Linked DNA regions of Kordia antarctica. Each later gene encodes a partner of the first gene's protein in a complex. Links are inferred from orthologs where the notes say so. Each region holds a gene or a part of one and is shown on either strand. Other genes may lie near its edges. The genes, in order: tsaB and tsaD.

The links.
Region 2: the proteins of tsaB (region 1) and tsaD are in contact, whole or in part, in a solved structure (PDB 4WQ4), measured with the Escherichia coli proteins. The link is inferred for Kordia antarctica from one-to-one orthologs.

What each region holds. Positions count from the first base shown.
Region 1 is NZ_CP019288.1:4,165,042-4,180,813, forward strand. The notes cover bases 6,800-9,664. They hold tsaB (tRNA (adenosine(37)-N6)-threonylcarbamoyltransferase complex dimerization subunit type 1 TsaB), read left to right. Parts: upstream 6,800-7,825; coding sequence 7,826-8,503; downstream 8,504-9,664. Other genes in these bases: IMCC3317_RS17380 (TolC family protein), read left to right, coding at 6,800-7,426; IMCC3317_RS17390 (DUF1304 domain-containing protein), read right to left, coding at 8,610-8,978; IMCC3317_RS17395 (dodecin family protein), read right to left, coding at 9,066-9,266; IMCC3317_RS17400 (NifU family protein), read right to left, coding at 9,345-9,664. In the rest of the region: IMCC3317_RS17340 (hypothetical protein), read left to right, coding at 1-46; IMCC3317_RS17345 (SCO family protein), read left to right, coding at 50-751; IMCC3317_RS17350 (DUF420 domain-containing protein), read left to right, coding at 763-1,293; IMCC3317_RS17355 (hypothetical protein), read left to right, coding at 1,294-1,524; IMCC3317_RS17360 (ABC transporter ATP-binding protein), read left to right, coding at 1,642-2,343; IMCC3317_RS17365 (ABC transporter permease), read left to right, coding at 2,336-3,568; IMCC3317_RS17370 (ABC transporter permease), read left to right, coding at 3,599-4,861; IMCC3317_RS17375 (efflux RND transporter periplasmic adaptor subunit), read left to right, coding at 4,900-6,063; more of IMCC3317_RS17380, read left to right, coding at 6,095-6,799; more of IMCC3317_RS17400, read right to left, coding at 9,665-10,250; IMCC3317_RS17405 (PorP/SprF family type IX secretion system membrane protein), read left to right, coding at 10,684-11,691; IMCC3317_RS17410 (VWA domain-containing protein), read right to left, coding at 12,100-13,272; IMCC3317_RS17415 (SIMPL domain-containing protein), read right to left, coding at 13,276-13,986; IMCC3317_RS17420 (SIMPL domain-containing protein), read right to left, coding at 13,993-15,012; IMCC3317_RS17425 (tetratricopeptide repeat protein), read left to right, coding at 15,227-15,772. UniProt on the Escherichia coli protein: Required for the formation of a threonylcarbamoyl group on adenosine at position 37 (t(6)A37) in tRNAs that read codons beginning with adenine.
Region 2 is NZ_CP019288.1:1,468,982-1,484,854, reverse strand. Bases 6,172-9,137 are described here. They hold tsaD (tRNA (adenosine(37)-N6)-threonylcarbamoyltransferase complex transferase subunit TsaD), read right to left. Parts: upstream 8,183-9,137; coding sequence 7,160-8,182; downstream 6,172-7,159. Other genes in these bases: IMCC3317_RS05970 (translocation/assembly module TamB domain-containing protein), read left to right, coding at 8,326-9,137; IMCC3317_RS05980 (16S rRNA (uracil(1498)-N(3))-methyltransferase), read right to left, coding at 6,235-6,942. In the rest of the region: IMCC3317_RS06020 (DUF6428 family protein), read right to left, coding at 1-443; IMCC3317_RS06015 (ArsR/SmtB family transcription factor), read right to left, coding at 463-789; IMCC3317_RS06010 (class I SAM-dependent methyltransferase), read right to left, coding at 1,762-2,946; IMCC3317_RS06005 (AI-2E family transporter), read right to left, coding at 2,950-4,038; IMCC3317_RS06000 (TrmH family RNA methyltransferase), read right to left, coding at 4,075-4,590; IMCC3317_RS05995 (cyclic-phosphate processing receiver domain-containing protein), read right to left, coding at 4,599-4,940; IMCC3317_RS05990 (hypothetical protein), read right to left, coding at 4,943-5,233; IMCC3317_RS05985 (DUF4159 domain-containing protein), read right to left, coding at 5,307-5,948; more of IMCC3317_RS05970, read left to right, coding at 9,138-12,843; pfkA (6-phosphofructokinase), read left to right, coding at 13,400-14,386; gap (type I glyceraldehyde-3-phosphate dehydrogenase), read left to right, coding at 14,424-15,419; IMCC3317_RS05955 (N-acetylglucosamine kinase), read left to right, coding at 15,526-15,873.

The DNA.
Region 1 (15,772 bases):
ATCGCAAGAAAGAAGAGAGGAAATCATAGAAGTTGATAAAAAATAGAACATGAAAAAAAATTATTCATACATAGGAATTTCTCTTGTAATCTTGGTCTTTGGAATCATATTCATTCCTAAAATTATACAGAAAATAAAAGATGGTTCAACTGTCGAAAAAGACAGAATGAACATCGAAGGAACGAAGCGAAATACAAAATTGCTCTATTTAGAAATTAATGGAAAAGCGCGCAGTGTTCCTGAATTTCTATTTACAAATCAAGACAGCTTAGAGATTTCAAATTTAGATTTTAAAGGGAAAGTTACCGTGATGGAATTTTTCTTTGCGTCCTGTCCAACAATCTGTCCTGTAATGAATACAAACATGCGATTACTTGATGATGAATTTCATGAAAGAGACGACTTTGCAATTGCTTCTTTTACGATAGATCCTGAAAATGATACACCAAAAGCGTTAAAAGAATATGCGGAACGTTATGGTGTAAAATCGCTCAATTGGCATTTCCTTACGGGAGATATAGAAAAAATTCATGCGTTGTCTAATGTAGGTTTCAACATCTTCGCAAGCATTAATCCGGAAGTATCAGGCGGATTTGAGCATCAAGGATATTTTGCGCTAATAGATAAGAATGGGTTCATTCGTTCGCGAATGGGACAACAGGGAAATCCTAAAATTTACTATCAAGGAACAGATGAGAAAGAAGTAGAAATGCTCAAACAAGACATTAAAAATTTACTAGAAGAAGAATAGATATATTCACTATGGAAGCGACAACTGACATTGAAAAAAAATATAAAAAGTGGATTATTGTGCTATCAATAGCAATTCCGTTAGTAGTAGCAGTTTTATTTGGAGTAAAAATAGAAGGTGCAGAACCATTGCGGTTTTTGCCGCCAATTTACGCGACAATAAACGGAATCACAGCAGTTTTATTAGTTGCAGCCGTAATTGCTATTAAAAACAAAAAAGTCAAGCTTCATGAAATGCTCATGAAAACCTGTATTGGACTTTCGGTGGTTTTCTTAGGAATGTATGTGGCGTATCATATGACTTCCGAATCTACTGAATTTGGCGGAGAAGGAATGATCAGAACTGTATATTTCTTTATTCTAATCACACATATTGTATTAAGTATCGTCATTATTCCATTAGTATTAATAACCTTTGTAAAAGCATTGGCAAAACGTTTTGACAAGCACAAAAAAATAGCTAAAATCACATTTCCAATTTGGTTATACGTAGCAGTAACAGGCGTTATTGTGTACCTAATGATTTCACCTTATTACGCATAAATGAAAACAAAACACATCATACTCATTATCCTATTGTTAAGTGTTGTTTCGCTTGAAGCACAATGCGCCATGTGCAGAGCTGTCTTAGAATCTGGAGATGATCTTTCGCAAGCAAAAGGCGTCAATAAAGGCATTGTATATTTAATGGCAATTCCGTATATTTTAGTGGCTATCATTGGAATTTATATCTACAAAACCTACAATAAAAAAACTGGAATAAAAAAAACGTAATATTTTTGTAACGAAATCATTTTTGGATAGTCTTATTAGAAATAAGATTAACACAGTATTAATAATGTTTGTAATCGCAAATATGTAATATTGTTTAGAACTAATACTAAGCCAACCATGATTCGAATTGAAGAATTGCATAAGTCTTATCGTATGGGAAGTAACAATCTTCACGTACTAAAAGGAATCAATCTTGATATAAAAGAAGGAGAATTTGTTTCCATAATGGGTTCTTCGGGTTCAGGAAAATCTACACTACTAAACATCATCGGAATGCTTGATGAAGCTGAAAAAGGTTCATACGTATTAGATGGTGTTCCAATTAAAAACTTAAGTGAAAAAAAAGCAGCTGTATATCGTAACAAATTCTTAGGTTTCATCTTTCAATCATTCAACTTGATTAATTATAAAAATGCCACAGAAAACGTAGCATTGCCACTATATTATCAGGGAATGTCACGAAAACTCAGAAAAGAAAAAGCATTATATTACTTAGAAAAAGTTGGTTTAGCAGATTGGGCACATCACTTGCCAAGCGAACTTTCGGGAGGACAAAAACAACGTGTTGCCATTGCACGCGCATTGGCTTCAGAACCTAAAGTTTTACTTGCCGATGAGCCAACAGGAGCTTTAGATACCAAAACTTCCAATGAAGTAATGGAGTTTCTTCAAGGAATTAATGACGAAGGAAAAACAATATTAGTCGTAACACACGAACAAGACATTGCAAACATGACAAAAAGAATTGTGATGCTAAAAGATGGTAAAATTGTAGAAGATAAATTTATAGAACAAGTAAGAGCTTCACAATATGTTTGATTTAGATCGTTGGAGAGAAATATTCCAAACCATTAATAAAAATAAGCTAAGAACACTCTTGGCAGGTTTTACAGTGACGCTAGGTATTTTGATATTTACCGTGCTATTTGGAATGGGAAATGGACTCAAGAACACATTCTACGAATCATTTCAAGATGATGCACAAAATACCATATTCATATATCCTGGATTTGCTAAAAAACCATTTAAAGGTTTCAAAAAAGATAGGCGCATAGAATTCAAAAATGAAGATTTAGAATTACTAAAAGAAAAATTTGGCGATCGCATCGAATTTACAACAGCACGTATTACCAAAGGTATCATTGTAAAATACAAAAGTGAATACGGAAACTACACAGTAAGAGCAGTACATCCAGAACATCAATATTTAGAACAAACTGATATAGAAAAAGGACGTTATATCAATGCAAATGATATAAATACGGACGCTAGAGTTGCCGTCATAGGACGTTTGGTAGAAAAAGATTTATTTGGCAGAGAAAATGCAGTCGGAAAATATTTTACGCTAAACAAAATAGTATACAGAGTTATTGGCGTATTTAGTGATGAAGGTAGCGGCGACAGAGAAGAACGTAACATATATACGCCTGTAAGCACAACGCAACTCATCTACAAAAACACAGATAAAATTGATCAAATCAATTTGTCATATGATATGGCAATTGGTTCAAATGGCGCGCGTAGACTATCTAAAGACATTGAAAAATTATTAAAAAACAAACACAACATTGCACCAAGTGACCAAAATGGAATTTATGTGCAAAGTGTAATTGAAGATTTAGAACAAACCTTACAACTCGCAAACGTATTGCAAATCATTGTAATGTGGATTGGTATCGGAACGTTATTCGCAGGTGTTATTGGAATCAGTAACATTATGGTATACATCGTAAAAGAACGTACCAAAGAATTAGGAATCAGAAAAGCATTAGGAGCCAAACCAAGTTCCGTAATTGGAATGATATTACAAGAAACATTGGTCATTACCTTAATATTTGGATATTTAGGACTGCTCATAGGTAATTTTGTCCTCAATTCCATGGGAGACAAATTGAAAGATTGGTTTATTACGGATCCAAATGTAAGTCAAGGAACCATCATTGCTGCAACGATAATATTGATACTATCAGGACTAATTGCTGGATATATTCCTGCCAGAAGAGCCGCGAAAGTAAAACCAATTGTAGCACTAAGAGATGAATAACAAGGAACAAGCCATAAACAAAGCACACAGATGAAATTTATATTTTCAAGAGATACTTGGCAAGAAATATTCGGATCTATTCGTAAAAACAAACTACGAACAGCCATTACAATTATTGGTGTATTTTGGGGAATTCTACTCTTTATAGGATTACAAGGTGCTGCCAAAGGAATTGAAAACGGTTTTGAAGCAGCTTTTAAAGGAATGGCAACCAACAGTATATTTCTTTGGGGACAACAAACAGGAATTCCTTATGGAGGTTTCAACAGAGACCGAAGCATACGAATAGAATTAAGTGACACTTACAGAATTGCCAACCAAATAGAAGGTGTAAGTTTTGTAGCGCCTAGAAACGCAAAAGGAATTTTTGACGGATCGCCGCCTTTAGTTGTAAACAATCTAAAATCAGGTAATTACAAAGTTTTTGGAGATTATCCTGTACTTGATCTTATATCAAAAAAGAAAATACGGAAAGGACGTTTTCTAAATCAAAAAGACATCGATGAAAAACGCAAAATATGTGTGATTGGTGAGCGTGTTCAAAAAGAATTATTTGAAGAAGATGTAGATCCTGTTGGAAAATATATCAAAATAAGTAACATGTACTTTCAAGTAGTTGGCGTGTATAAAAGAAATAATACGGATTTTTTTGAAGGAGACAACTCTATTTTTATTCCTTTTACCACATTCAAAAAAGTATACAATACAGGAAACAAAATTGGTTGGATGATGATTGCAGGTTATCCCGATGAAGACATTGTTGCGATAGAACAAAAAGCAAAAGCATTACTAAAAAGAAGATACTCAGTACATCCAGATGACGAACGCGCTTTTGGAGCAGCAAACCTTGGAGAAATGTTTGGAAAAATCACAGGATTTGTCACAGGATTAAAATTTACTGCACTAATTGTTGGAATTGCTACCATACTTGCAGGCGTTATTGCTATTGGAAACATTTTACTAATTACAGTAAAAGAACGTACCAAAGAAATAGGAATCAGAAGAGCATTAGGCGCAACGCCAGCAGAAATAAGAGGACAAATTATTTTAGAATCAGTTTTCTTAACATTGGTAGCTGGAATTTTAGGAATGACGGTTGGCGGATTATTACTATCTAAGTTGAATGATATAGCACAAGGTTTGGACGATTTCCCATTTATCAATCCAACAGTAAGTTTAGAATACATAGGAATGGCAATAGCGCTTATGGTCGTATTAGGAACGTTAATAGGGCTTATACCAGCGCAAAGAGCCGTAAGTGTGAGACCAATAGAAGCATTAAGAGAAGAATAACATCAATCAATCAATAACATAATTTAAGAACTAAAAAAATGAAAAAAGTTTTATTAATCCTATTGCTAATCGTATTTATCTTAGGAGCATTTGGAGCTGCAACATACTTTATCAATTCTAACAAGAAAAGTATTGAAACGTTTGAAACGGTTACGCCTTTTAAGTCAGCAATCGTTAGGAAAGTAGTTGCTGCAGGAACTGTAATTCCTGAAGATGAAGTAGAAATCAAGCCTCAAATTTCTGGAATTATCGAAAAAATATTTGTAAAAGAAGGCGACAAAATCAAAACAGGAGATTTAATTGCTCAAATTAAAGTTGTTCCTAACGAACAATCATTAAACAGTGCAAGAAACAGAATCAAAAGTTCGCAAATTGTGTTAGATAATGCAAGAGTCGCATTCAACAGAAACAAAACACTTTTTGACAAAGGAATCATTTCAAGTCAAGAATTTGAAAGAGCTGAGTTGTCATACAGTCAGGCGCAACAAGAAATTCGCAACGCACAAAGTGACTTGCAAATAATCAAAAAAGGATCTGTTGGAGGTTCTTCTGCTAATACAAACATTAGAGCAACGGTTTCAGGAACCATTTTAGTAATTCCTGTAAAAGAAGGAGATCAAGTAATTGAAAGTAACACGTTCAACGCAGGAACAAGTATTGCAACAATTGCAGATTTAGGAAAAATGATTTTCGAAGGAAAAGTTGATGAAGCAGAAGTTGGGAAGCTAAAGCCAAGCTCTGAATTAAAAGTAAGTTTAGGAGCTATAGAAAATAAGGAATTTGACGCAAAACTTACATTTGTTGCGCCAAGAGGTATAGAAGAAAGCGGCGCAGTACAATTCAAAATAAAAGCAGACGTTTCTTTAGATGATAATTATTTTATTAGAGCTGGATATAGTGCAAATGCTTCTATTGAATTAGATAAAAAAGAAGATATTCTAGTGATCGATGAAGCATTGTTACGATTTGATTCAAAAAACGAAGACAAGCCATATGTGGAAATAGAAGTAGGAGACCAAAAATTTAAAAAGAGATTCATTGAATTGGGAATCTCTGATGGAATAAATATTGAAATTCTTTCTGGTCTAACATTAGAAGACAAAATCAAAGTCTGGAACATAAAAGCTCCGAAGAAAGATGATAAAGAAGATCCAGATAGTGAAAACAAAGACGGAGAAAATGAAGACGAAATAAATGACTAATACCCAATACCTAATATTATAACTAGTACACATGAAAAAAGTTTTTATATACATATTGCTCATCACAGTAACAATTACTTCTGTACATGCTCAAAAAAATTGGACATTAAAAGAATGTGTTGAATATGCATTGGAAAATAACATTTCCATCAAACAATCAGCCTTAGACCGACAAAATACAGAGTTAGACAAAAGTGATGCAATTGGGAACTTCTTGCCAACTGTCAACGTTTCTGCATCGCATTCTTGGAATATTGGTTTGAACCCAAACCCAGTAACAGGACAAAACATAACCGCAACAACACAAAGTTCTAGTGGTGGATTAAATGTTGGAATTGACATCTATAGAGGATTGCAAAATCAAAACAGATTGCATCGAGCAAACCTAGCACTTTTAGCCAATCAATATCAATTAGATGATATTAAAGACAATACTTCATTGCAAGTAGTGCAACGATTTTTACAAATACTATTCAACAAAGAATCGTTAAAAGTATTACAAACGCAATATCAAGTAACATTAGGAGAACTAAAGCGCACAAACGAATTGGTAAAAGAAGGTGTTGTGCCACGTGGAGACGCATTGGAAATTGAAGCAAACGCAGCAACGCAAGAACAACAAATTGTAAATGCTGAAAATGCATTGCGTTTCTCAAAAATATCATTAGCACAACTATTATTGATCAATGATTACGAAAACTTTGCTATTGCAGAAGGTAATTACATGATTCCGTCTACGACAATCATGAACAACACGCCAAAGCAAATCTTTGAAAAATCGTTAGAAGTACGAAACAATGTAAAAATATCAGAATCAAACATTGAATTGGCTGAATATGATTTAAAAATTGCAAAAGGTGCAAGATTGCCGAGTCTTTCAGGATTCTACGGATTCAACACAAGATACTTTGATACAGAATTAGGAAGTACACCACCATTTTTTGATCAAATATCAGACAACAAAGGACATTCTTTCGGAGTTCAACTAAACATTCCAATCTTAAACGGATTCAGCGCACGAAATAATATACGTAGAAATGTCATCAACATTGAAAGAGCGAAGTACAATCTTGATCAAGTAAAAATTGACTTAGAAGCTACGGTAAATCAAGCGTATAACGATACAAAAGGTTCGCTAAAAGCATACGAAGCTGCTGAAAAAACATTAATATCACGAACAGAAGCACACAAATACTCAGTAGAACGTTTCAATGAAGGAATGATGAATTCGTTTGATTTCAGTCAGTCAAAACAACGTTTAGAAAGTGCTGAATCAGATGTGGTACGTACTAAGTTTGATTACATCTTCAAACTAAAAATACTAGAATTCTACTTTGGACTTCCATTAACGGATTTAAAATAATACTCATACAAAACACGCAAAAAGCATCAATTCTTTCAAAAAGGTTGATGCTTTTTTGTGTTTAATGAAACTCACTGTTGAAAAGCCTGAAAAGTGGCATTCAATAGTGTAAGTTGAATTAACTCTGTTGAAGAGCTGAGTCTCGTTGAATAATTTAACGTCAGTTCAATATAATAAGAATTGGTTTTTTATGCAATCCGTTCTTTTTCCGAAGTGTAGCAGGCATTTTTCGTTAAGAATTTTTGAAGCCTTGGAGAAAATTTATTTAAAATAACGCAATGATTCTTTGTAAAACTTATATCGAACTCACGTTAATTTAGGTTCAAAAGGATATTTTTCGATTCAGAGTTTGTCCCAGGTTGTAATACCTTTTACATTTGTCAAACAAATAAAAATCAAATGGCATTACGATTATACATAGAAACGGCAACCACAAATTGTTCTGTTTGTTTAGCAAATGATGAGGAAGTTTTATATTTCAAGGAAGAAAATGATAAAAACTATTCGCATTCTGAAAAGTTACACGTATTCATCAAAGAAGCGTATACAACTGCGGGAATTCAGCCAAATGACGTAACAGCTATTGTTGTTGGAAAAGGTCCAGGATCGTACACCGGATTGCGGATTGGTGTCTCTACGGCAAAAGGATTATGTTTTGCTTCCGATAAAGAACTCATTGCTATGGAAAGTCTAGAAATTTTGGCACGTTCCATCAACATTAAAAATGGTGTTATTCTTTCATTACTGGATGCTCGCCGTATGGAAGTCTATTCGGCAGTATACAATTCAAACTATGAACAAATTAGGGGAACAAAGACCGAAATCATTACGGAAGAATCGTTTTCAGACTATTTAGCGAAAGGAAAAGTTCATTTCATTGGTAACGGAGCAGCGAAGTGCAAAGATGTCATTACGCATGAAAACGCAGTCTTTTATGATGAAATTTACTTTCCATCAGCCAAACACATGATTCCAATTGGAATAAAAAAACACAAAAATAACGAAACTGAAGATGTTGCTTATTTTGAACCATATTATCTAAAAGATTTTATGGTCACGAAAGCAAAAAAGAAATAACACGAAATATACTTTTGAAACAGGATATTTTTTCAATTTGCTCTAACAATCTAACAATCTAACAATCTAACAATCTAACAATCTAACAATCTAACAATCTAACAATCTAGACAAAAAATCGATTCATCAACAAGACGGCAAGTGCTAAAAATGCTGGCGTTCCTTGCACAATTAAAATTCGATTACTCTTTGTAGAATACGCGCCGTAAAGTGCCGCGACGCAAACGCAAATGATGAAAAATAGACTTACAGAAACATCTTCTGTGTATAATGACCAAAACAATCCTGCGGCTAAAAATCCGTTATATAATCCTTGATTGGCGGCTAACGTTTTCGTTTCTTCAGCAAAATCTTTAGACTTTAAACCGAAAGTTTTCATGCCTTTTGGTGACGTCCATAAAAACATTTCTAAATATAAAATGTATACGTGTTCTATCGCGACAAGCGCAATAAGAATAGTTTGTAAAATTTTCATACGTTGAAGATATGGAAAATCTATGAACATAAAAAAAGCGTTATCAATAATTGACAACGCTTTTTATATATGATAGGCAAACTTCGTTTACTTTACTTCAAAAGTAAGTTTCAAGTTTACGCGGAATTCTACAACTGCATCACCATTCACAATAGCACTTTGTTCTTGTACATATACCGATTTGATATTTTTCACAGACTTAGATGCTTGTTTTACTGCTTTTGCTGTTGCGTCTTCCCAACTTTTCTTTGAGTTTGAAAGGACTTCTATTACTTTTAATACTGCCATGATATTGGGTGTTTAAAGGTTAAAATAATAATTAGAGTTTCAAATTACGGTAATTCTTTCAATTATGAAAACTTGTGCTTACCCATTTATGGCAACAACTTCGTTTACGTGTCCTTTCAATAAACTTTTCAAAGTATTTTCAATTCCACTTTTCAATGTCATAGTAGATGATGGACAACCGCTACACGCGCCTTGTAATACTACTTTTACAACTTTAGAAACAGGATCGTAAGAATCAAACATAATATTTCCGCCATCACTTGCTACGGCAGGTTTTATGTATTCATCTAAAATATTCACGATTTCTTTTGAAATATCGTCCAAAGCTTCAAAACTTTCTTCCGATAATTCAATTTTCTCTTTTTGTTCTACAGGAATATCTTCTGAAATAACTTCTTTTCCTTCTTGAATATAATTTCGGATAAACTCGCGAATCTCCATCGTAATATCATTCCATTCCACCATATCGTACTTTGTGATGGAAATATAATTCTTATCAAGAAAAACTTCTTTTATAAACGGGAAATGAAATAATGCTTGTGCTAATGGAGCGTATTTAGTTTCGTCAATACTTTTAAACTCAAGCATGCGATCAATGATTTTCTTATTGGCTACAAACTTCATCACTGTCGGGTTTGGTGTGCTTTCTGCATAAATAGTGACAGGAACTACTTTTTTTGGTGTAGCAGTTTCGCTAATCACTTCTTTTCCTTCATTAATATAGGTTTGAATTTGCTCAGCGACTTCGTCTTGTACATCCGACCACTCAACAATATTATAACGCTCAATGGCGATAAAATTCCCAGAAATAAAGATGGTTTTTACAAATGGAAGATAAAATAATTGTTGTGCCAAAAGAGAATCTTTAGCATCATCAATATTTTTAAATTCGTAACTATTATGTCGTGTCAGAAACGAACTTGCTTCAAACTTTATAATTGCAGGATTGCTTGTTTTTTCTATACTTATAGTAATACCACTCATGGAATTATTTTTTTACAAAAGTAACCATTATCGCTGTATTTTGTAAATGCTACTGTGTAAATTATTCTATTGTTGAGGTGGCTTTTAATTATTTTTATATTTTGTGTTAAAATAATTAAGAAATAATTACGTTTTTAATAAATTGGGCACATAAAATAGCGGCTTATGAAACTCATTCTGTTAAAAAGAGAATCTTGTGGCAAACAATGAGTAATAAATTGAGATAAGAATTAAATACTTATCAAATAATTTATATATTTGACCAAATGTGTAGCATTTTGAAATGTAAAAACGTCTGTTTATAGGAGTATTGCATATAACTAACTGAAACACAACGAATAAAGACCTCGTTACCAAATAATTAAGTTGCATTGAACGTTCAATACAATTCAAAACTGTATTGACTGCTTAGTACACAAAAAGATAAACACTAATGAATTTTAAAAAATACTTAGCTATTGTTGCCATCGCATTTGGAGTGCAAAGTTCTTTTTCACAAGATGGACTTCCTGTTTATGTAGACTATCTTTCTGATAATTTATACTTAATTCATCCTTCAATGGCTGGAGCTTCCTCTTCATCTAAAATTAGATTAACAGCAAGACAACAATGGTTTGACGTAGACGATGCGCCATCTTTACAAACATTGAGTTTCAACACACGTGTTGGAGACAAAGTAGGTTTTGGAGCCATTCTATATAATGATGCAAATGGAAATTTTTCACAACAAGGAGCATATTTAACATTTGCATATCACTTATTACTTTCAAGAAATACAGTTGACTTAAATCAATTATCTTTTGGGATTAGCACAGGATTCACACAAGGAACTTTAGACGAATCAGGTTTCGATATTATCAACAATCCCGATCCAATTATTGGAGGAACACAAGCAAACGCAACGTATTTCAATGTAGATTTTGGAGCGTCATATTACTTTTTAGATTTCTATGCGCATTTAACAATCAAAAATGCACTACCAACAAAAAGAGATTTGTTCTCTCAAGAATTTGAATCAAAAAATCAACGTCGTTATTTAGCTTCCGCTGGATATGTCTTTGGTGGATACGGTAGCGATTGGAAATACGAACCATCTTTTATGTTTCAATACACAGACGAAACGCAAGAATCTTCTATTGATGCAAACATCAAAGTATACAGAAACATGGATTTCGGAAGTGTTTGGGGCGGATTATCATATAGAAGAAGTTTAGATGGAGCTGAATTTGTAAACGGAACACAAGTTGACAATCAAAAATTACAATACGTTACACCATTTATAGGATTGAACTATAACAAATTCATGTTTGCGTATACATATTCGTATCAAGCAAACTCGCTGGTACTTTCTAATGGCGGTTATCATCAAGTTACAGTAGGGTACAATTTTGGAAACAGAAGAGATCCTTACGATTGTAACTGTCCTGGAATTAATCAATAATTCAAAACACACAAAACAACATATAAAAACGGCTTGCAAATTATAGCAAGCCGTTTTATTTTTAATGAAACTCAATTTTAAGAAGTCTAAAAAGACGCACTTAAAATTGTAAATTGAATTAATCCCGCTGAATAGCGTGATCTAAGATTTGTTGTATTAGTATTCGATTAAAAGAGACTGTCTGAAAAGGTTTAAGCAACGTCATTACGAGAAATTTTTCATTTCGAAGTAATCTGTAAGTCAATAACTTAAATTTGACAGATTGCTTCATTGCATTCGCAATGACTGCTTTTCAGACAGCCTCTGATTTCTTTTTTAAAATAATTGCATAATTATATAACGATTTCTGCGAAGTCTAAAATCTAACAGCGCAAGCGATCTAACTTCTAAAAGCGAAGCAATCTAAACTTACCATACATAATTCTTACGCGCCGCTTGCGTTTTAATTGCTTTAATCATGGCACTTTCCAAATCAGTTTTAGAAGCGTTGTTCGTTTTAGAAGCAATATGTAATTTACGTTTTGCATCCAATTCACGAATTTTTGCCTGAATCTCTTTGCGTTCTTTTTGTTGCGTTGCTACATATGCTAAAATTTCTTCTTTCGATTTTCCTTTTAGTTCTGTTGGCAATTCATCTTTCTTTAACTCTTCAACCTTTACAGAATCGTTGGCAATTCCGTCTACCAAATCCCAAGAAGAATTTGTATAAAAACTGGAACTTTTAGAAACTGCTCTATCAACTGCAATTTCTTCATTAATAGAATTTGCATTAAAATCCTGTGTTGATTGATTCATCATTTTATACTGTCCTTGTCTTCCGTATGCAATATACGTTTTGTTCAAACGTGTATTATATTCCATAATTTTCTGATCGTACGGCGTTTTTACATATACAATATTTCTGTTATGCGCAATCGTCATATAATCGCCTTTTCCAATCATAGCGCCATCTTTCCACATACCAGAGATTCCTTGTTCGTAGTTTCCGCAAAAAATAGTATTAATCACAACATCTTTTTCGGTAGCATTTGTAATGGCATCTCTATAACTTACAGTTCCTTGTGTAAACGGTTCGTTTCCTGCAATAAAAAGGAGTTTCAAATCTTTTGGGTTGCTTCCCCAATTCAATTGATCTAGCGAAGTCTGAATCACGTGTCCGCAAAACTCACTTCCGCCACGTGTAGTGAGCGAAAATAATTTCTCAGAGATTTCATCCAAATCGTTACTAAAACCTAACACTTGTCGTATATAGCCTTCTTCAGAGGCTAAATTATCATTTCCGTATTCATACAAAGCAATTTCCAAACTTGGTTTCTCGCCGTCGCATTTTGCGTATGACAATTCATTAATAATTTCCCATAATTGCGCTTTCGCTTGATGAATCAATCCGTCCATACTATTACTCGTGTCTAACAACAACGCAACTTTAATAGTGTGTTGCTTTTTTGTTTCTAAAACTGTAGCTTCTGCAACAATTTCGGTTTCTGTTTCACTCAATAATGCGGTGTCAGCTTTTGAGTTTCCTTTGCAAGCCATTGTTAAAAACAGTGTGCTTACTAAAAATACATGTAGTGTTTTCATCTGTTATTCTTTTTTAGTTTTTAATTCAAATTTGGTTAAAACAGTGGCGGTTATGCTAATCTTTTGAAACGTTAAATCTTCTATTTTTGATAATGAGTTGTTGTCAAAATAGGCATTCGAAGTATTCATGCCTCTTACATTTATTTGCGCATACGAATTTTGGTCAACTTCTTTTATAAACAACGCTTTGCCGATTTCTTGGTCAATTGCTTCGGCATATTCTGTAGCTTTTTGTTTGGCAACAATGAGCGATTTAATCTTTGTTTCTCTACGAATTTTTTCAAGATCAGAATGACTTACTTTTGTAATGTTTACATTCGTAATATTCAATTGATCTAACACTAAATACGTTTTAGAAAGTGTCTTGCCATCATGAACAATCAATTGATATTTCTTTACTTTCTCTACTTCGTTACGTTTTAAAAATCGTTTTGTATAAATTCCCTCAAAGTTTGAAACTGACAATTCTTTATCGGTATCAACACCCAAACTCTTCAAATTTGCAAGTAGCAATTGTTCTTGTTCTTCAATTGTTTTCTTATGATTTTTCTCTGTCAGCGTAATTGCAATATAAATTTCATTAGGAGTTACGAGCGTTTCAGCAGTTCCTGTAATTTCTATATAATTTTGATCAATAAAATTTTTTTCGCTTTGCGCGATCACAAAAAAGTGACAACAAATAATTAAGATTGTACTAATAATATACTTTTTCATACCGTACTATTTATTTGTGTTTAATTCTTTTACGTCAATCTTTCCGTCTGGAGAAATCACATAATATTTATGTTCCGTTTTTATTTCTGTTTTTGGAGCTTGTTTCTGTTCTTTTGGTTTTGGCGAATACACCAATTTAATCTGCATTCCAACTTGAATTACAGGTTCTAAAATTGCAGCATTTAGTACGATGTCGTAATTCTCATATGAAATTGGTTGGTAATAATATGAGGTTTGCTTTTTTGCTTTGGTCACGCCTTTATTCTTCTGTAAAGCTTCTAAAGAAACACTATTGAATGCTTGGTAGTTTTTGTAGAAATCTTTTGGGAAATAACAATACTTATCATCCGCCATAATTGCATTGTAATCTGCTAAATCAAATCCTAAAAGCTTATAATATTCTTTCTTTTCTTTAATCAATTCGACTAAAGAATTTTGCAACTTTTTATACACTTCTCTAATATTTTCAATAAAATAATCAACTTTCACTAAGTTGTAAATTTCGTTAGAAGCACATGCGGCTAAAACCTTTTCAAATTGTTGTGTTTTGGTAAATTGAATGTGAATATTCTGTTGCAACTCAAAACCTTTGGGAACTTCATTATATTTTGTACTAAACAGTTTTTTCTGCACTTCAATTTCATATACTGGCACAAACGAAATCACATCAATAGCAATATCTTCTTTTTTAATTCCGATGGAAAGCAATTGTTTTCGAACATTATCAATTCGTTCATTAACTAAATTATTGGCGTCGTCGGCTGTTTTTCCAATCTGAGAAATATTAAAAATTGCTGTGTACGAAGTTGCTTTAGCGTTGTACAACGCATGTACATCTAATGTAATGTTAGCACTCGGATTCACATTTCGCGCCGGATTAGATGTTGGATTCCCATAACGTTGCGCATTTCCGTAAGCTGTTGACTTTACATTTTGCCTGGAAATTTGTTGATCGTAATTTCCTTTGTGTTGTGCAAAAATAATCTGGGTAATAAATAAGCACAGGATTAAATTTATTTTCTTCATGATGTTTTTAATTTTGCTTAAAAATACCTGCAAAGAAATTCGTAAAAAATAGGGAATGAGTAAACTGCGTTTCTCAATGAGTAAAACGGAAGATTAGCTGAGCAAAGCATAGAAAAATTACAGTAAAAACACCTAAAATGATGGTTTTTGCAAAGGTGACATTTTAGTATATCGCCGAAAGTGCGTAAGTTTATCATTCTTAATGAAAAAGAAAATGACAAAACTGCTATCTCTATTTCTATTCCTATGCTTGGTTTCGTTTCAAGAAAGTGTTGCGCAAAACGATTCTGATGAAGCGAAAAAAATATCCAGAGCTGTTTTTACAGTGCGAGGAGAAATTAGAGGAAAAACCGATAGAACTCCTGTGTCAGATGCCACCATTCGTGTTGTTGGCGGAGAAGTTGTGAAAACAAATGCGTTTGGACGATTTACCATTCGTACGCGAATTGGCGACCAATTAGTCATAGAACATCCGAGTTTTGGACAAGAGTTTCATACCATTTCCGACGGAGAACCTTTGCTTGTATTGGTTGATGGATTTGATGCACAAGATTTAGAAACGAAAAAACAAGAGCGCGTAACCAACTTTAAACGTCATAAAGTTTTATTAGATTCTGCTGTACTATTCAAAAAAAAGGACATTGATAAAAGTATTGAATACATAGAAAAAGCATTAGAAAATTTATACGATAACAACGATCAAAAGCAACTTTCAGATTCCTATACAATTCTCGGCGATATTTATGCGTATTGGAAACAG
Region 2 (15,873 bases), 2.7 Mb from region 1 along the record:
GCAGCTACATTCGCTTGCAATTCAGAAATTTTCATCTTAGGTTTTCCTACTGGAATTCCGCAATTATCTTTTGCCAAACAATCGGTTTGTTTTGTTGTTAATACAAAGTGATTGTCTTCAAAATCCAAGCCATATTTTCCAATCGTTTCTGCTTGGTATTCTACTTCAACTTCCAAATCTTCAATGTGTAAAATCTTTTCGGAAAGCTCAATAATATTCATTAATTTCTTTGGCTCAATTCTGTGGTCAATATCATCTGCTGACCATAATTGAAAGTTTACTACTTTCTCAGTTCTCACAACGCCGCCACAATCAATAAAGTGTTTTGAAACCTGTCCAACTTCTGTCACATGAAAATGACTTTCTACTTTTTGTGAATTTGGTAAATAAAAATCGAGTTGTTCTAAATTTTCTAAATGACGTTTAACTTCTGATAATTTCATAATTCTATATATAAAAAGATTAGCATTTTTTGTTTTTGGATACCAAAACTGTAATAGTTTCTAAATGTTGTAAAACTTCATTCCATTTTTGCGGATTGATGCAATAGCAAATATTCTTTCCAGATATTTGCCCCTGAATCAATCCAACACGTTTCAATTCTGATAAATGTCTTGAAATCGTAGGTTGTGCGAGTGGAAGTTCCAATACCAAATCATTGCAAATACACGACGGACTATTCGCCAAATATTGCATAATTGACAATCGCGCTGGATGACCAAGCGCTTTTAAAATATCAGCCATTGTATTGATTTCTTCAGAAAACCCTATAGTTTTAGTTATTCCCATATTGCAATATTAGAATATGTTTTTGAATTAGAAACAATTTTTGATGTTAAATTTTTTAAAAAAGAGTGGAAAAGAATATAGAATTTAACTTACAAGATCCCGTTTTGCAACGGGATTAGTTCAACTTACAATTTTCAATGCGTCTTAGATGCTGAATCAAGTTCAGCACGAGCTTTTGAAAATTTAGTTTCACTAAAAAAAGGGAGGCCCTACCATAAACCTCCCTTAAATAAGAGTTGTATAAATAAATATACAACACTAATAAAAATCCATAAAGAATTTTCATTTGCTGTTAGTCTGAATATTGTGTTGTTTTCAGCTCTAAAGAGTACAAAACTTGGAATGATTGCCTACTAAGACAATAAATAATAAGGTTTGCATTCTAAATATGGTCTAGTAAAACTATTAAATACATTAGATAATCGGGCAGGTTTTAAATTCCTTTCTACAAACTCCATATATAATCGTTCAACGCTATGAATTGTAGGTTTTTCGCTACGAAAAAAAATATAAGTTTTAAATATGAGGTTTGTCAAATGAAGATTTTTCCAGAAAATTATGTCATATTAAATACAAAAAGCCATATATCTTATTCAGAATCTACGGCTTTAAGTATCGTTATGTACTAATTACCCAAAAAGGATATATAAATTTAAGTATATACTATTGAGAACTTTTTTCTGAATCTTTCAAAATGGAGTGAATCGTTTAAGTGTATGATTTGTCAGATATAAAGCAGTATTGGAAAGAAGATAATAAAAGAAGAAAATGACAATGAACACAATTCGCTTAACCCTATAAAAGAAGTAAGGGGAACTTTTTTCAAAGTTCCCCTAAGTATAGTGGATTCCCCTAAATCCCTAAAACTGTATTGCATAGTTCAAATGTATGCAGAAGTCTTAACTTTGAGATAAGGTGTCTTGTTATAAAAGCTACGGTAAAACCGTAAAAGTGGTTTTTATGACGTATTTCTTAGACTTTTTTACAATGTATAACTGTTTTTTTTCCAGTAAACACAGTAGTTAAGAACAAAAAATCGGTGCCGCCGTCCGCAATTGTTAATTTTTTCCGAATGGAAGCAACAGATTCAGGAAAGTTACGAGTCGTAATATTTGCTTTGGTTAAATTTAGTTCTTTTTTAATAATTTTCTTAGTATATGGAACTGTTTTTTGCACTTCAAAACATCTTCCAGGAAACGTAATCAGTTCATCTGATGTGTATAAATGTGAATGTTGATGCAATTTTTCAAGTCCAAAAGCTTTTGCTATACTTAAAAATCCGCCAGCTTTTAAAATAGCGGCATTTGGTTCGTACAGATATTTTTTTGGAAGCGAATAATTCGCAGTTGCTTCTTTTTCTTCAGACAAATGAAAGCTAAATGTTTCCGTTTCTTTCTTCTTTATATTTATAGTTTGAATTAAAATAGCTGCTGAAACTACATTTTTATCTAACAACCATAACAATTCTTTTACTTCATTTTGAACCGCAACTACATGAACTTCTTTTACATGTTGCAAAGCGCGCAAACCATTTGTAATATCGAGTAACGGAGACGTTTTAATCAAAATTGTATCTGCATGTTGAAATAAAACGTTTTGATGCGAAACTACATCTGGCAAACAATCTTCTAATAAAAATACCTTTCCTTTTGTGTCATTTCTGCGTGAAGGATCAATATAAATACAATCGTATTTCTGTTTTGAATTTTGCAAATACTGAATTCCATCTTCCGCAATGGTTTTTATATTTGAAACTCCAAGTGCTTTGTGATTATGTGTTACAATTTCAGATAATTCTGATGAAATTTCACAATGTGTTACGTTTTGAAATCGTTTTGAAAATTCATAACAATCTACACCAAAACCGCCTGTTAAATCAATCATAGAAGTTCCTTGCACTAAACCTGCTTTATAAATTGCTGTTTGTTCAGAAGAAGTTTGTTCAATATTTAATTTGTTCGGGAAGTATATACTTTCAGCAGAAAACCAAGTTGGTAATTTCTTTTCACACCTGGCTTTCGCTTGAATTTGCTCAATAATTTCGGCAAACGGAATTCCATTAACGTCTTTATATTTCAACAAAAGTTTCGTTGAATCTTCATGTAAATGATCGTTGATAAATTGCTGAATTTTTGGTGTAAGAAGCGCTAAATTCAAAATTTACAAATCTTTAGTAAGCGATTGTACAATTTTATTTTCGGAAAGAAATTCTTTCAAAATCACTTTAATTGCTGTGTATGAAGGTATCGCGACTACCATTCCAAGAATCCCGAATAAAATTCCCCAAATAATAATGACAAGAAAAATTTCTAGCGGATGCGATTTTACAGAGTTTGAAAATATCATTGGTTGACTCAAAAAATTATCAATCAATTGTCCCGCAACAAAGAACATCATTACGCCAATTGTGTTTGGTAAAATGATGGTGCTAAAATCACTATCTAAATCACTTGTCATACATAAAATCATCATCAAAACTCCACTAAATAAAGGTCCGATATAAGGAATTAGGTTTAATAATGCACATAAAAAGGCAATTACAATAGCATTGTTAATTCCGAAAATAAGCAACGCAATGGTATAAATGATGAATAAAATTAGAATCTGAAATACCAAACCGACAAAGTATCGTGACAATAAATCTTTAATTTTTTCAAACGATCTGCTCATTTTATCTTCACTTTTATTTGATACAAAAACCATGACGCCATCTTCAAGTAACTTGCTGTCTTTCAGTAAGAAGAACGAGATAAATAATACAGATAATAAGCCAATACTAAAGTTTCCTAAACCGCTAATTAGTGAATTGAAAAAGTTTGGAAGAATAGAATAATCAATATTTGAAAGCAGTTTTGAGTCTTTTAATGATTGATCTAAATCGATATTTTTCGTATCTAAAAATTCAGAAATTTGTATGTACAAGGTTTCAATACTTCCTTGTAATTCTTCAATATTCAGTAAGGATAAATTGTGTCCTTGTTTTGCAATAAGCGGAATAAACATAGAAATTAAACCAACAAATAAGCCAATCAATATCACCATTGTAAAAATAGTGGCAAGTGTATTTCTGAACCTTAAACGTCGTTTTAAAAAACGTACAATTGGTCTTCCAATTAAAGAAATAACGGCGGCAATCGCAATGTATGTGATTACTGTTTGTATTTTGTAGAGAAAATATAGGACTAAAAAAACGCCTAAAATAATTCCCAAGGCTTTTAAAATTCCGTTTGCAATTGTGTTTGAAGTCATCTAAATCAATTTGTAGCTAAAATTAAAACAATAAAATTAGTTCGCAACTATATGTTGACGCGTTATTTCGTAGAGTACAATATTTGTGGCTTGTACAACATTCATACTGCTGTTTTGACCGAACATTTCAATATGTGTCACCATATCGGATTCGTGCATAGTTTCAGGATTTATGCCAAATTTTTCATCGCCAACAACCAACGCAATTTTTTCAAACTTTGAAAAATCTAGTTCATGAATCGATTCACTTTTCTCAGTAATTTCTAATGAAATAATTGTGTAACCATCTTTTTTTAGTTTTGAAATTACTTCATGAATATTTGCTGTAACTTCAAAAGGCACAACTTTTTCGGTTGCGCGCGCTGTTTTGGTCATCTTTCTTCCGAAAACAGGAATATTATCTCCACAAAAAAATATCTTTTCTACACCAAAAGCATCACAAATTCGAAACAGCGAACCAATATTTGGCGCATTCGAAACTTGATCGGAAACCAACGTAATCGGAAATGTTCGTTTCTTAAAATTGGTGGTATAATGTGTGAGTTGGGACATAAATAATCTTAAGAATTCGATTTTAAATGTTTGATATAATTTTGAAGCAAACCTTTAATTTGTTCGGCTGCCACAGGGTTTGCAGAATGTACATAAAAATCAAGTTTCGTTAAATCCAAACCAGATTCATATACTAACCATTTTGCGGCTGCATAACCATCTTCAGCAACTTCTCCTTCAGTATTTAATCCTAAATCATTATCAAAACTAATATATTTAGGAAGTCCATTTGCTTCAATATACGCTACAAATTTTTCATACGTACGCACAATCACAAAATCGTAATCAGCAGGATTTCTATATACCATTTCTGGCACACGAATGTCATCTAAAAAAAGGTTGTAACTCATTGTTAATCAATCATTATTTTATTAAAATTACTCGCTCTTCTTTTTTGATCAAACCAAACAAAAAGCGGAATTCCTATAGTTAGTTTTCCAACTATTAAACCCAAATTCCAAGTAAAAACAGTTAATACCAGCGAAGCAAATATAAAAAACAACACAATAGTTGTATTTATTTCTCCATACAATCTGTTGATGTGCTTTTTCGTATGATTTCCACAATATTTGCAACGTTCATTAAAATGATCACTTCCAATTTCTTGTTTCAAATCATATCTATTATCAGAATCAACTTTCATATAATTTATTTTTCCACATGAAGGAGATGTACAATAATAACTAAGTTTCATAAATAATTAGTAAGGAAATTGATTAATTTTTAAACGCATAGTTTACAATATTTGCGCCCATTTGCAAGGCTTTCAGTCGAATTTCATCTGAATCGTTGTGAATTTCTTTATTTTCCCAACCGTCGCCCAAATCGCTTTCAAACGTAAACAACAACACCAATCTATTTTCATGAAACAATCCTAATGCTTGCGGACGCAAACCGTCATGTTCATGAATTTTTGGCAATCCTTTCGGGAATGAATATGGTTGTTTAAAAATTGGATGCGTTGCTGGAATTTCCTTTAATTCTTGATTTGGAAATACTTTTTTCAATTCCTTTCGGATATATTGATTCATTCCATAATTATCATCAATATGTAAAAAACCGCCAGAAGTCAAGTACTTTCGCAGGTTTTCGGCTTCTTCATCTGAGAAAAACACATTTCCGTGTCCTGTCATATGTACAAACGCAAACTGAAACAAATCGACACTGCCAACTTCTACGGTTTGTGGTTTCTTCTTAATCGTTGTATTGATATTTTCATTACAAAACTGAATCAGGTTCGGAATCGCAGTCGGATTCGAATACCAATCGCCGCCACCGCCGTATTTCAAAATTCCAATTTCTTGCGAATGCGTAAGCGAAATGCTCAATAAAAATAAAAGGATCGTAAGCTTCTTCATGTAAAATAGTCTTATATCAAATAGTCTTTAAAATGATTGATGAAAAATTGAATTAAAGTTGCTTTAGATGAAATAGAAAATATAAACATAGCATTAGCTACGGTTCTGTTTTATATTAAAATATAAAGTAAATAGAAACGATTTTAAACAATTATTTTAAAGTTTATTTGGTATTAAATAATGCAAGTTAAACTTTAAGATCATGAAACGAAAATCTAATTAGAATTAAAAGATTGAATGATTGAAAATTAAATGATTAAAAATCTAGCATTCAACATTTATAATTTCAATTCTCATTCATAAAAGCAACCGAATGACACGCTACAATTGCAGCAGTTTCTGTGCGTAAACGTGTTTCTCCTAAAGTAACAGGAATATAGTTATTTGCTAACGCGAGTTCGATTTCTTTCGTAGAAAAATCACCTTCAGGACCAATTAAAATGGTGACATCTTTTCGTGCTTTTAAGACTTGTTTTAACGATTGTTTTTTATCTTCTTCGCAATGTGCGATAAATAATTGATCGTCAGAATGTCTTTTAATGAAGTCTGAAAACGAACTAATAGGTTTCAATTCTGGAAAATAAGTACTTAATGATTGTTTCGTTGCCGATTGAATAATTTTCTCAAAACGTTCCGCTTTAATAATTTTTCGTTCCGAGTGATCACAAATAATTGGCGTAATCGTGTCAATTCCGATTTCAGTTGCTTTTTCTAAAAACCATTCATATCTGTCGTTCATTTTTGTTGGCGCAACTGCCAAATGCAATTTGTAACTTTTCGGTTCTTGAAACTCGTGCGACATAATTTTAACGACACAACTCTTCTGATCAGCAATTGTAATTTTAGCCAAAAAAACAGCTCCTTTTCCATTCGTAATATGTAAAACATCATCTTCTTTCTTTCGCAAAACGCGCACCATATGTTTGCTTTCTTCTTTAGAAAACGTGTAGTGTTTCGTTTCAGATGTTAATTCAGGTGTGTAAAAAAGTTGCATTTTTTGAATGTTAAATTGTAAATTATAAATGCTAAATGCTAAATGCTAAATGTTGAATTTTAAATGTAAATGTATTTTTTTAAGAACAAAGAACAAAGAACAAAGAACAAAGAACAAAGAACAACATTTCGACTGCGCTCAATGTGACAGGATATCATTCAAATTAACGAATAAACAAATCAACAAAAAAAAAGCCAACAAATCTCAATACTATTTATCAGATTTTAATCCTCGAACTCGCCGTTACAGATTCGTCCGCAAAATCTTTTCGTAAATATTTCAAATAACCAACAATCCCAATCATTGCGGCATTATCTGTTGTATATTCAAACTTTGGAATGTGCGCTGTCCAACCATATTTGACTTCGCCATCTTTTAATGCTTTTCGAATTGCTGAATTCGCTGAAACGCCGCCGCCAATAGCAATGGTTTTGATTCCCGTTTGTTTGGAAGCTTTTTTTAATTTATCCAAAATAATATTCACAATCGTATATTGAATTGACGCGCAAATATCCACTAAGTTTTCTTCGATGAACGTTGGATTCTCTTTGGTTTGCCTTTGAATGAAATATAAAATAGCTGTTTTTAATCCTGAAAAGCTAAAATTTAAACCAGGTACTTTCGGTTTTGGAAACGGGAATGCTTTCGGATTTCCTTCGTTTGCCAATTTGTCAATTTCTGGTCCCGCAGGATAGGTGAGTCCTAAAATTTTCCCGCTTTTATCATACGCTTCTCCAACAGCATCATCTAAGGTTTCGCCAATGACTTCCATATCAAAATGATCTTTGACAAGCACAATTTGCGTATGTCCTCCAGAAATGGTCATTCCTAAAAATGGAAACTTCGGAATTGCTTGTCCTTCTTCTTCAATAAAATGCGCTAAAATATGTGCTTGCATGTGATTGACTTCAATTAGCGGAATGCTTAATCCGAGTGCTAACGACTTTGCAAATGAAGTTCCGACAAGTAATGAACCCATTAATCCAGGTCCGCGCGTAAAAGCTATGGCAGTTAACTGTTTTTTATCGATATTTGCGTTAGCCAACGCTTGATGAACAACTGGAACAATATTTTGTTGATGTGCGCGCGAAGCCAATTCGGGAACAACGCCTCCAAATGCTTCATGAATTTTTTGATTTGCAACAACATTTGACAATACTTTTCCGTTTTGTAAAACAGCGGCGGAAGTGTCATCACAAGATGATTCAATAGCTAAAATATATACATCTTTTGTGCTCATAAACTTAAAAAGGCATAAAATTTGGTATAAAGTCACAAAGATATGCTAAACATCGTGTTTTGTATTGTTTTTTTCGTGAATTTGCATAGTCTTAAAAGTAGGTAACTTAAATACTAAACGTCATTAAAAGAGTCTGGAAAATATTGAAGCGTATCGTGTTGGCAATTTTGCTACTCTTCATCTTTTTGGTGATTCTATTCTCTATTCCAGCCGTACAAACAGCCGTTGGAAAAAAAGCAACCAATTGGATCAATGATACTTACAAAACAAATATCAATATTGAACGGATTGGTTTAAAGTGGAATGGCGATATTTCTCTTAAAAATATTTATATTGAAGATTATCTAAAAGATACATTGATTCATGTAAATACATTGGAAACTTCTATTTTAAGTTTCAATAATCTTATAAATAGTAAACTTGAATTTGGAGCTGTTAATGTTGACGGTTTAATCCTGAATATTAATACTGAAAAGGATTCAATTGATACAACGTTGGATGTTTTTATTGCCAAGTTTGATACAGAAACTCCCGATGATACTCCTTCCGATTTTCTATTAAAAACATCTAAAATGCGCTTGAGTAATGGCAAGTTTAGATACAGAGATCAAAATAATGCTACGCCAAATATGCTTGATTTTACGGAGCTTTCAGGAACGGTAAATGATTTTAAAGTTGAAGGTCCAAGTGTTTATGGAGATGTTCGTAAACTTACATTTTTAGATAGTAATGGTTTGCGAGTCAATGAAATGTATGCTAAATTTCAATATACGCTGACGCAAATGCGTTTTGATGATTTGATTGTAAAAACTGATGGTTCCATATTAAATGGATTTGTGGTGTTTGATTATGATCGAGAAGACTTTGCAAACTTTTTAGACAAAGTGAAAATCAACGCAACTTTCACTGATTCTGAACTTGATTTTAGTGAATTGAATTATTTTTACGACGAATTTGGAAACAAAAAAGGAGCGTTCAGTACAGAGTTGACAGGTGTTTTGAACGACTTCACTACGAAAAATTTCCACTTCAGATCGCCAAGTACTTTGATAAAAGGTGACATTCATTATAAAAACTTACTAAATTCCAGCAGACCTTTTTATATGAAAGGTGACTTTGATCGTTTTACTTCAAATTACTATCAAATGTCATCATTGTTGCCAAATATTCTAGGGAAAAATTTGCCTACATCTTTAAACAAATTAGGGCAATTTAACTTGCGCGGTGTTACGGAAATTACGGAAACCACTATCAACGCAGATGTAAAGATTGATACAGAAATTGGAAGTTCAATTTTAGACGTAAAGTTTAAAAATGTAAGTGATAATATCAACGCTTCATATATTGGAGAAATAGTGTTGCAAGATTTTAATATTGGTCGTTATTTAGAAGATGAAACACTCGGAAAAGTTTCGCTTGATGTTTTTGTAGATGGAAAAGGATTTACGGAAGAAAGCCTAAACACGGAAGTTGTAGGGAAAGTGACGAAACTTGGTTACAACAAATACGTTTATAAAGGCTTAAGTGTTTCTGGAGTTTTAAAAGATCAATTATTTGACGGAAATTTATCTTCAAGCGATCCAAATGCGAAATTTAACTTTCAAGGTTTGGCTAATTTTGCAGGAGAAATTAACGAATTCCGCTTTAAAGCTTCTATTGATAAACTTGATTTGTATAAGCTGAATTTTGTCAAAAGAGATAAAACTTCTGTTTTACAAGGAGATGTCGTAATTGATGTGGTTGGAAATACGATTGATAATATGGCAGGCGATATTTTCTTTAAGAAAATTGCATATACCAATCAAAATGAAACGTACTCGTTTGAAAATTTCAATATTAATTCGGAGTTTGATAAAGATATTAGAACGCTCACAGTAGATTCGCCAGACATCATTCGCGGAACTGTGACAGGACGTTTTCATTTTGACGAAGTTATTGACTTAGTGCAAAACTCTGTGGGAAGTATTTACACAAATTACAGACCAATTGAAGTGCTTCCAAATCAGTACTTAACGTTCAATTTTAAAATTTATAATAAAATTGTTGATGTATTTTTGCCAGATGTAGAATTGTCTAAAAACACATCGCTTCGTGGAAGCATTACTGGCGACGAGAATAGATTTAATCTTACATTCAAAACGCCACAAATTATTGCGTACGGAAACACGATTGATAATGTAGAAATACAAATTGATAATAAAAACCCAATTTTTAACACGTATATAGAAATTGCAGATATAGCTACGAAATGGTATGATGCAAAAGAGTTTAGCTTGATTAACACGACGTTAAATGATACTTTATTCTTTAAAACGGAATTTAAAGGCGGAAAAGGTTTTGAAGATAATTACAATTTAAGTTTCTATCATACTATTAATGAAACCAATAAATCCGTTGTCGGAATTAAAAAATCAGATGTTTCTTTTCGTGGATATAAATGGTTTGTGAACGAAAAAAATGATAGAAAAAACAGATTCATCTTTAATAAAACACTCGATTCTATTTTTATTGAAAAAATTGTAATGAGTCATGAAAATGAAGAAATTGACTTAGAAGGGCAATTATTTGGTGAAAACAACAAAAGCATAAAACTACAATTCATTGATGTTGCATTGGAAAAAATAACGCCATCTATTGATAGTATTCGCTTAGGCGGAAAGGTGAATGGAAAGTTAGATGTTAAACAAATTAATGGAGGTTATGTGCCAAAATCGAATTTGAATATTGCGGATTTGATTGTTAATGGTAAAGAACTTGGAAATCTAACTGTTGATATTTCTGGCGATGATCGGTTAGAAAGTTTTGATGTAAATGCAAAATTGGTCAATGAAACTATTGAATCGTTAGTTGCTGTTGGAAACATCAATGTTTCTGGTGAAGTTAACACGATCAATGTTGACACAACGATTGATAAATTTGACATTTCACCATTTAGTGCGCTTGGAGAAGATATCATTACAGACATTAGAGGACTTATTTCGGGAGAAGCAAAAATTACTGGAAATCTCAACAATCCAACAATAAATGGGGAACTCAGTATTTTGGCTGGCGGATTGTACATTCCGTATCTCAATGTAGATTTGGATATGGCAAATAGTTCTATTGTAAAATTATATGACCAGACTTTTGAATTTGCGGATGTGACTATTTTGGACACACAAGATTATACCAAAGGACAACTCAACGGAACTATTACGCACACAGGATTTTCCGATTGGCGATTAGGCTTAAATATAACAACAGATCGTTTATTAGTGTTAAACACAGATGAAAATAACGATGAAGAAACCTTGTATTATGGAACGGGTTATATTAGTGGAGAAGCTACAATTGAAGGACCAACAGATGCATTAACCATTAAAGTTTCTGGAGATACTGAGAAAGGAACTTCGCTCAAAATACCAATAAGTGATGTGGCTTCTATCGGAGATGCATCTTTTATAAAATTTGTCAATAAAAAAGATTTCTACAACCCAGAAGTACAAGAAGATCAAGTGTTAGAAGACTTCAAAGGATTAGAATTAGAATTTGATATTGGTATTACACCAGATGCTGAAGTAGAAATTGTAGTGGACAAAAAAGCAGGAAGTACTATAAAAGGAAGTGGTTTTGGAAGTTTACTTATACAAATTAATACCAATGGTAAATTCAACATGTGGGGCGATTTTATTACTCAAAAAGGAGAATATAATTTTAAGTATGGAGGCGTTATAAATAAAAAATTCATCGTAAAACCTGAAGGAACTATTACTTGGGAAGGCGATCCGTTACGTGCGCAATTAAATTTAGAAGCTGTGTACAACCTAAACGCGAATCCTGACGTATTGTTAGAAACGCCAACGTATAACAGAAAAGTGCCTACGGAAGTAAGCATCCAAATTACGGGAAGTTTAGATCAAATAGAACCAAAATTTAACATCAACTTTCCAAATGCAAAAGGAGTTGCGAAATCGGAATTAGATTATTTATTAGATGACCAAGACAAACGTAGATTGCAAGCACTTTCGCTATTATCACAAGGACGTTTTGTAAATCAAGTAAACATCAATCAAAGCGCAATTACTGGAAACTTAATTGAAACGGCAACAGGAATTATAAATGACGCACTTACAGGCGATGGAAACGGAATTTTGAATGTTGGTTTAAATTACAGTCAGGCAGATCGTTACAATCAATTAAACCCAGATGCGGCAGATCAGTTAGGATTTACGGTTTCGAGTCAAATTAGTGAAAGAATAACTTTTAATGGTAAAATTGGTGTTCCTGTTGGCGGCGTTGCACAAACGGCAATTGTTGGTGATGCGGAAATAGAAATTTCTTTAAATGAAGATCGAACACTGACAGCGAAAATCTTCAACAAACAAAACCAAATTCAGTACGTTGGTGAAATTCAAGGATTCACACAAGGAATTGGATTGTCGTATCAAGTTGATTTCAATACGTTAAAAGAATTGGTAGATAAAGTCTTCAAAGGAAAAAAGAAGATGGCGGAGGAAAAGCAGAAAAAAGATGCCGAAGAAGAAAAAGCCAAAGCAGGTAATGGAGTTGTAAATTTTACGGCAAAGGAAACTCCTAAAAAAGAAAAATCTACAAAAGAAGAAAATAAAACGGATAAAAAAGGCAAAGAAGACGATAGTAATAAAGACAAAAAGGATGAATAATTTTTGACTAGTTTCTAGTGATTAATTAGTTGCTCTTTATTTGTATCTTCAATAAAAATATACTTTCCAAATTTCATTAAAAACAGTCAAAATCTTCTTGTTTTCAAAATGAAAAATCATTAAAATAACGTCAGTTATATAAAATTCCAATGTATTTTTTGTCTTTTCCGCAGTATAGCAGGGATTTTTCGTTAAGAATTTTCGAATCCTTGGAGAAAATTTAGAAAAATTCATGCGGTTTTAGTTTTTTTCAAAAAGAAAAACTAAAAATACCTCTGGAAAAGCGCACTTTCTTTTGTTTCTTTTCTTTGTGCGAGCAAAGAAAACGAAAATCAAATACTTAAGCACTTATTTTTAAATATGTTCAAAGCTTTATTTGAGTAAAATTATGTCAAACTCACGTTAAAATAATAGCAAAATTTCAATCTAAATCATTAAAAATCTGAGAACTTATTAACGAAAACGTTTGAAATTTTAAAACAATGTAAAATTAGAGTCAAGCGTACTATAAAATCAAAATAAGTTTCCTAGCTTTACTTTTCAAATTAAAAATTGCATGCAACAAAACATCAAAAAAATAGGCGTTATGACCTCTGGAGGCGATGCTCCAGGAATGAATGCTGCGATTAGAGCTGTCGCAAGAGCTTGCTCATATTACAACATAAAATGTGTTGGTTATTACAGAGGTTATCAAGGAATGATTGAAGGTGATAGTGTAGAACTTACCGCTCGTAATGTAAAAAATATAATCAGCAAAGGCGGAACGATTTTAAAATCGGCACGTTCTATCGAATTCAAAACAAAAGAAGGACGAAAAAAAGCATATGAAAATCTAAAAGAAGAAGGCGTAGATGCCATGATTCTTATTGGTGGTGACGGAACATTTACTGGTGGAATGATTTTTAGTAAAGAATACGACATTTCTGTTATTGGAGTTCCTGGAACGATAGACAATGATATTTTTGGAACAAAATTTACCATTGGTTACGATACTGCATTAAATACAGTTGTAGAAGCAATTGATAAAATTCGTGATACGGCAAGTTCACACAACCGACTTTTCTTTGTAGAAGTTATGGGACGCGATGCAGGATTTATTGCGCTAAACGCAGGAGTTGGAGCAGGAGCAGAAGAAATTCTAATTCCTGAAGAAGACTTAGGATTAGACAGATTGTTAGAATCATTACAGAGAAGTCGCAGAAGCGGAAAATCATCAAGTATTGTCGTTGTTTCTGAAGGAGACAAAATTGGTAAAAATGTCTTTGAATTGGCAGAATATGTTACCGAAAACTTACCTGACTATGAAGCACGCGTTTCTGTTTTAGGACATATGCAACGTGGCGGAAAACCAACCTGTTTTGATCGTGTATTGGCAAGTAGACTTGGCGTAAAAGCTGTAGAATTGATTTTGGACGGACAAACCAATGTAATGGTTGGTGTAGCTGACAACAAATTATTAGTCACGAGTATAGAAAAAGCAGTCAAAGGAAAACATACCATCAACAAAGAATTATTGAGAATTTCAGATATATTATCTGTATAAATATAAATTAAGAACGAAAAGATTAAACACAAATAAAATGACGAAATTAGGAATTAATGGATTTGGAAGAATCGGAAGAATAGTATTTAGAGCAACCGTAAAACGTGCTAATGTAGAGGTAGTTGCTATTAATGACTTATTAGATGTAGATCACTTAGCTTACTTATTAGAATTCGATTCTGTTCATGGAAGATTTGATGGAACGATTGAAGTAAAAGATGGAAATCTTGTAGTTGATGGAAAAACAATTCGTGTGACTGCGGAAAGAGATCCAAAAAACTTAAAATGGGATGCTGCCGGAGTTGATGTAGTAGCTGAATGTACTGGGATTTTCACAACCTTAGAAACTGCTGATTACCACATTCAAGCCGGAGCAAAAAAAGTAGTTATTTCTGCACCTTCTAAAGATGCACCAATGTTTGTAATGGGCGTAAATCATAAAGATGCAAAAGCAACTGACAATGTAGTTTCAAATGCTTCTTGTACAACAAACTGTTTGGCTCCAATTGCGAAAGTATTAGATGATAATTTCGGAATTGATGAAGCGTTAATGACAACAATACACGCAGCAACTTCTACGCAACATACTGTAGATTCTCCATCAAAAAAGAATTACAGATTAGGTCGTTCGGCAATGAATAACATCATTCCAACTTCAACTGGAGCTGCAAAAGCTGTTGGAAAAGTAATTCCAAAACTAGACGGAAAAATTACAGGAATGGCGTTTCGTGTGCCAACAGTTGATGTTTCTGTGGTAGATTTAACAGTTAGATTGGAAAAAGAAACTTCGTACGAAGAAATCAAAAAAGTATTCAAAGCAGCATCGGAAGGTGAATTGAAAGGAATTCTTGGATATACAGAAGATGCAGTTGTTTCTCAAGATTTTGTAAGTGATGATCGCACAAGTATTTTTGATGCTGGCGCAGGAATCGAATTGAGTCCAAAATTCTATAAAATCATTTCTTGGTATGATAATGAATTTGGATATTCAAACAAATTAGTAGACTTAGCGGTATACGTTCACGGTTTATAATATTATACAAACACAGTGCATGGAACTAAGTTGAAATGTACTGTGTTTATTGATTTTTTTTTATAACATTCCCGATTAATCGGGAATTTACTTTTATATTCATTACATGATTTTAGTAGTAGATAGTGGTTCCACAAAATGCGATTGGATTGCAGTGGACAAAGATGGGAATCAATTATTAGACAAACTTCGTACAAAAGGATTAAATCCTGCGATATTGACGGAGAAGAAGCTGACAAAAACCATCAAAAAAAGCAAAGAACTTTCAGCAAATCGTCATATAGTAACACACATTTTTTTTTATGGCGCTGGTTGCGGAACGGAAAATCCACGATTGCTATTAAAAGGTGTTTTGGAAGAGTTTTTCCCAAATGCGCACGTTGAGGTCAATGAAGATACGTTGGCGGCTGTCTATGCTACCATAAATCATAAAAAAGAAGCGGCAGTTGTCTGT